One region of the Staphylococcus nepalensis genome, then DNA from elsewhere that is predicted to be linked to it. Evidence: a T-box and tRNA genes for the amino acid it is inferred to sense, from the RefSeq annotation. Region 1 holds a T-box; the other holds one or more tRNA genes.
The links. The T-box of region 1 lies ahead of serS (serine--tRNA ligase). A T-box ahead of a tRNA ligase gene usually reads a tRNA of that ligase, here a tRNA-Ser.
Positions count from the first base shown of each region.

Region 2: it encodes a tRNA-Ser, which carries the amino acid that the T-box ahead of serS (serine--tRNA ligase) is inferred to sense. The anticodon was not compared.

Region 1 covers NZ_CP017466.1:11,662-15,100, forward strand. Annotated here, with positions in the region: gene hutH (histidine ammonia-lyase) at 1-991, shown strand, start outside; T-box leader at 1,053-1,254, shown strand; gene serS (serine--tRNA ligase) at 1,320-2,603, shown strand; gene BJG89_RS00050 (AzlC family ABC transporter permease) at 2,996-3,439, shown strand, end outside.
Region 2 covers NZ_CP017466.1:2,696,515-2,699,953, reverse strand. Annotated here, with positions in the region: gene gltB (glutamate synthase large subunit) at 1-359, shown strand, start outside; gene BJG89_RS12970 (glutamate synthase subunit beta) at 380-1,843, shown strand; tRNA gene BJG89_RS12965 (tRNA-Ser) at 1,904-1,996, shown strand; gene treP (PTS system trehalose-specific EIIBC component) at 2,376-3,439, shown strand, end outside.

The DNA of each region.
Region 1 (3,439 bases):
TGTCTTAAATCTATTAAATCGTACCCCTTTAAGATTACAGGCTAAAGAAGGCTTAGCTTTAATTAATGGCACGCAAGCCATGACTGCTCAAGGTGTGATTAATTATATAGAAGCGGAATATATAGGTTATCAAGCAGAATGGATTGCTGCACTCACACATCAAGCATTAAATGGTATAACAGACGCATACCATGAAAACGTACATAAAGTACGTCATTTCAAAGAACAAATCGATGTTGCAGCACGTATGTTAGATTGGCTTGAAGGTTCAAAATTAACTACATCACAAGGAGACATTCGTGTACAAGACGCTTATACATTGCGTTGTATCCCACAAATACATGGCGCAAGCTTCCAGGTATTTAATTATGTGAAAGAAAAACTTGAATTTGAAATGAATGCAGCTAATGATAACCCATTAATATTTGATGAAGATGATGAAACGTTCGTTATTTCTGGCGGGAACTTTCACGGACAACCAATTGCTTTTGCACTGGATTTCTTAAAACTGGGTGTTAGCGAATTAGCTAATGTTTCAGAAAGAAGACTAGAAAGACTTGTTAATCCGCAATTAAACAATGGCTTGCCAGCATTCTTAAGCCCACAACCAGGACTACAAAGCGGTGCGATGATTATGCAATACGCAGCAGCGAGTTTGGTTTCAGAAAATAAGACACTTGCACATCCAGCGAGTGTAGATTCCATTCCATCATCAGCTAACCAAGAAGATCATGTGTCTATGGGAACAATTGCCTCTCGCCATGGCTATCAAATGATTGAAAATGCACGGCGTGTGCTAGCAATAGAAGCTATTATTGCACTTCAAGCAGTAGAATATAAAGATATTGAAAAATTATCACCTAAAACGTATGAAAAATATCAAGCTTTACGCAAGGTAGTACCCTCTATAACACAAGATCGACAATTTCATAAAGATATCGAAGCTGTTGCACAATATTTACTAGATCATGCTTATTCAAATGAAATTTAATTGTTTCAATGTCATCAGTCTTGAAAAATGGTGCGTTATTTGCTATATTTAAAACAACTCAATAAAGTTATTGTTCGTAGGATAAGTAGTGTTGAATCGTCTGATTTCAGAGAGCTTGTGGTTGGTGAGAACAAGCAATCAGTGTCAATATGAATCTACCTACTATAAAGAAGAACAATCGGATTTAACCGTTATTTTTGTGAAAGTGCAGTCTTTTTTGACTGTTAAATAGGGTGGCAACGCGTAAAGACCACGTCCCTTGTATAGGGATGTGGTCTTTTTTGTGTTCAATCTGAAAATATTTACATTTGAAAGGATGGAAAGTGATATGTTAGACATTAAACGATTTCGTAACGAACCAACGTTACTAAAAGACAAAGTTTCAAAACGTGGTATGGACGCAAAAGTAGTGGATGATGTATTAGCACTTGATGATAAGCGTCGTGAACTTATTCGCAGTGCTGAGGAAATGAAAGCGAAACGTAATAAAGTGAGTGGCGAAATCGCTGAGAAAAAACGTAATAAAGAAAATGCAGATGACGTTATTGTAGAAATGCGTAAATTAGGCGATGATATCAAACAATTAGATGCAGATTTAAATAAAGTAGATAAAGAATTAGAAGATTTATTATCACGTATCCCAAATATCATTCATGATGATGTGCCTGAAGGCGATTCTGATGAAGAGAATGTAGAATTAAAACGTTGGGGTACGCCAAGAGCATTTGACTTTGAAGAAAAAGCACATTGGGATTTAGTTGAATCATTACAAATGGCTAATTTCGAACGAGGCGCAAAAGTTTCTGGCGCTAGATTTGTCTTCTTAACTGGGGAAGGTGCTCAATTAGAAAGAGCATTGATGAACTATATGGTAACGAAACATACGACACAGCACGGTTACACTGAAATGATGGTGCCGCAATTAGTGAACGCCGATTCTATGTATGGTACAGGACAATTGCCAAAATTCGAAGAAGATTTATTCAAAATTGAAAAAGAAGGACTTTATACAATTCCAACTGCAGAGGTGCCATTAACGAATTATTATCGTAATGAAATTATTGAGCCAGATGTGTTGCCTGCTAAATTCACTGCCCAATCAGCTTGTTATCGTAGTGAAGCGGGTTCTGCAGGTAGAGATACAAGAGGCTTAATTCGATTACATCAATTCGATAAAGTAGAAATGGTGCGCTTTGAAAAACCAGAAGACTCTTGGAACGCATTAGAAGAAATGACACAACATGCAGAATCAATTTTAGAGGAGTTAGGATTACCTTATCGTAGAGTTATTTTATGTACAGGAGATATCGGTTTTGGTTCAAGTAAAACATATGACTTAGAAGTTTGGTTACCAAGTTATAACGAATACAAAGAAATCAGTTCTTGTTCAAATATTACTGATTTCCAAGCGCGTCGTTCTAACATTCGTTTTAAACGTGATAAAACAGCAAAACCGGAATTAGTGCATACGCTCAATGGCAGTGGCTTAGCAGTAGGTCGTACATTTGCTGCAATTGTAGAAAACTATCAAAATGAAGATGGATCAGTAACAATTCCAGATGCATTAGTGCCTTATATGGGCGGTAAAACAGTTATACGCCCAGTTAAATAGAAAGATGAATTAAAGTTTAAATATCATGATAAACTACGTGAATGTTTAAAATGAGCTTAGCATCATCTAGCTTTAAAAAAGCAGGATTGTAATCTTTGCGAGATTACTATTCCTGCTTTTTTAATTTGGAGAAAGGGTAGGGAGGGATCAATTTAAATGGTTAATCATAGATAATAATACAGAAAAACAGCATTTTACTTAACTATAAGAGGGACGTCTAAAATAATGATTTAAAAATTCTGAAATTAAAACTATTATAAAAACAGCATTTTAACACTTCGGTTAGTCTAACGTAAGACAAGCAGATGTCTAAAAGCATTGAATATATTTTACGAGTCGTATTAAAATAGTCATATTATTTTCTTATTACAAAAACTTTAGGAGGTGGCGTTATGGAAACACATTTAACTTTTAGGCAAGGTGTCAAAGAATGTGTGCCTACATTGTTAGGTTATGCAGGTGTTGGACTTTCATTTGGTATTGTAGCAGTAGCTTCGGGTTTTAATTTACTCGAGATTATTTTGTTATGTTTACTCGTTTACGCAGGTGCTGCACAATTTATTATATGTGCGTTAGTCATTGCTGGGACACCCATTTCTGCAATTGCATTAACTACGTTTATTGTTAATTCAAGGATGTTTTTATTAAGTATGACACTTGCACCAAGTTATAAAGATTATGGTTTTTGGAATCGTATCGGGATGTCTACACTCATTACTGATGAAACATTCGGTGTTGCTATCACGCCACATTTAAAAGGAGAAAAAATTAATGATCGCTGGCTACATGGTTTAAATATCACAGCATACCTATTTTGGACATTTGCAAGTATCGTT
Region 2 (3,439 bases), 260 kb from region 1:
TGAGTGGTGGCGTGAGTTATATTTTTCCATCTGACTTAGAAAAATTTAAATCAGAAAATCAACTTGATAGCTTGGATCTTGATTTCATTACTGTAGCAGAAGAATACGAAGTTTTGAAGTCTATGTTAGAAGGACATGTGCAATACACAAATAGCACAAAAGCGAAAAAAATCCTAGCTGACTTTGAGCATGTCGCAGATAAAGTCGTTAAAGTTATCCCTAAAGAATATAAACTAATGATGCAAAAAATCGACTTGCAAAAGCAAAACTCAGATGAACTTGATCAAGCTTTATTAAATGCTTTTAATGATAAGCGCACATATATAGAATCAGAGCAACAATTGACTGCTGTATATTAATACTAGAAGGGGGATTTATCATGGGTGAATTCAAAGGATTTATGAATTATGACAAACAACAACTGCAGGAGTTATCTTTGGTCGATCGTTTGAAGCATCACGGTGCGTTTCAACAAAGATTTACGAAAGACGAAGCGGCACAACAAGGCGCCCGTTGTATGGATTGCGGGACACCATTTTGCCAGACAGGGGAGCCTTTCGGCAGAGAAACAATTGGGTGTCCTATTGGCAATTACATTCCAGAATGGAATGACCTTGTCTATAGACAAGATTTCAAAACGGCCTACGAGCGGTTAAATGAAACGAACAATTTTCCGGAATTTACAGGGCGGGTCTGTCCAGCACCTTGTGAGCAATCTTGTGTCATGAAAATCAATCGTGAATCAGTTGCTATTAAAGGAATTGAAAGAACTATTATAGACGAAGCCTTTGAAAATGGTTGGGTAAAACCGACAACGCCAGAACATCGTAAAGATGAATCAGTTGCTATAGTGGGTAGTGGGCCAGCTGGTTTAACTGCTGCTGATGAATTAAATAAATTAGGGTATAACGTAACAGTGTATGAGCGCGCACATGAAGCTGGTGGCTTACTTATGTATGGTATACCTAATATGAAATTAGACAAAGATGTAGTGCGTCGTAGAATAAAAGTGATGGAAGAATCAGGTATTCAATTTGAAACAGATACAGAAATTGGCGTAGACATTAGTAAAGAAACACTTAATGAGGAATATGGTGCTATTATTTTATGTACCGGTTCGCAAAATGCGAGAGATTTACCTCTAGAAGGACGTATGGGGTTCGGTATTCACTTTGCAATGGATTATTTAACAGAACAAGCTCAATACTTAAACGATGAAATTAAGGAACCATCTATTTCTGCAGAAGGTAAAAATGTAATAGTCATCGGGGCTGGAGACACTGGGGCAGATTGTGTTGCTACGGCATTGAGAGAAAATTGTAAATCTATTGTTCAATTTAATAAGTATACAAAGCAACCTGAGGCAATAGAATTTGATGAAAACAGTTACTGGCCATTAGCAATGCCTGTATTTAAAATGGATTATGCACATAAAGAGTACGAGGCGCGTTTCGGATTTGAGCCACGTGCATATGGCGTACAAACAATGCGTTATGATGTTGATCGAATTGGAAATGTGACCGGCGTTTACACACAGATCCTTGAAGAAACAGATGAAGGCATGGTGGTTGTCGATGGTACAGAACGTCACTGGCCAGCAGATTTGGTATTGTTGTCCATAGGGTTTGTTGGCACGGAAACTACAGTGCCACACGCTTTCAATATCCAAACTGAAAGAAATAAAATTATCGCAGATAACAAAAATTTCAAAACGAATCAATCAAATATTTTTGTGGCAGGTGATGCAAGACGAGGCCAAAGTCTTGTTGTTTGGGCAATCCAAGAGGGTAGAGCAGTTGCTAATGCGGTGGATGGATACCTAACGGAAAAAACGTTGGTGTAACATTTTAATTATAATTGACTTTTGCAATACACTATAATACTATAATTAATGTGTTTATTTGGAGGAATACCCAAGTTCGGCTGAAGGGATCGGTCTTGAAAACCGACAGGGGCTTAACGGCCCGCGGGGGTTCGAATCCCTCTTCCTCCGCCATTATCATTAAAAACCAAGACTAATTAATAGAGTAGACAAACATTCATATGTATATGAATTGTTTGTCTTTTTTGTTTTGAAATGGGTATTTTAACATAACTATAACTCCAATAGTTTAACTTGTAACTAATTTAATGTGGTTCGTGTGCGTATCTATAAATGTTGAATTATAGTAGATAATGTATTGTTTGGCAGATTATATCGTTAAGCACAAATAAATAAAAGGTGGTTGATTTATACAAGGTCGTGAATGCAAATCAAATGCTATATTTGGTCTCGCTTCGGTCTTTTTTTATCTCTCTTTATGAAAGCCTTTGCAAAACTTGTATAGACAAGTTATAATCTGGATAACATAGAAAAATTAAGGGAGTGAATCATCATGGCTGTTAAAAAGAAAGATGTTCAAGATATCGTCGAAGCTATTGGAGGCAAAGAAAACTTGGACACAGCAACACACTGTGTAACGCGTTTACGACTTGTTTTAAAAGATGATGATAAAGTTGACAAAGATCGTTTGAATAATAACGATTTGGTTAAGGGTCAATTTAAAGCAGACAATCAATATCAAATTGTTATTGGACCAGGCACAGTAGATGAAGTTTACAAGCAGTTTATTGAAGAAACTGGGGCTGAAGCGTCCTCGAAAGATGACGCGAAAGCTGCAGCTGCCAAAAAGGGTAATCCAATTCAAAGATTGATTAAGTTATTGGGAGATATCTTTATTCCAATCTTGCCAGCTATTGTAACAGCTGGTTTGTTACTAGGGATTTATAATGTGTTAACGATGGAAGATTTATTTGGGAAACAACCACTCGTTGCACAATATCCACAATTAGGTGATATTGCGGATATTATTAATGTTATTGCGAATACTGCTTTTATCTTCTTGCCGGCATTAATTGGTTGGAGTAGTATGCGCGTATTTGGTGGTAGCCAAATACTTGGTTTAGTATTAGGGTTAATTTTAATGAACCCACAGTTGGCTTCACAATATGATATTGGTAAGGGTGATATTCCGGCTTGGCATATTTTTGGTTTAGAAATTAAACAATTGAATTACCAAGGCCAAGTATTACCAATTTTATTAGCGTCTTATGTATTAGCGCAAATTGAGAAATTCTTAAATAAATATGTGCATGATTCAATTAAAATGTTAGTTGTTGGGCCTGTGGCCTTATTAATTACTGGCTTCTTAGCATTTATCGTTATTGGGCCAATTGCATTATGGTTAGGAACAGGTATCACGAACGGAGTAACATTTGTCTTTGAACATGTAGGTTGGTTAGGCGGTGTAATATATGGCTTGTTCTATGCACCGTTAGTGATTACTGGATTGCACCATATGTTCTTGGCAGTTGATTTCCAATTGATGGGAAGCAGCCTTGAAGGCACATATTTATGGCCAATCTTAGCAATCTCTAACATTTGTCAGGGGTCAGCAGC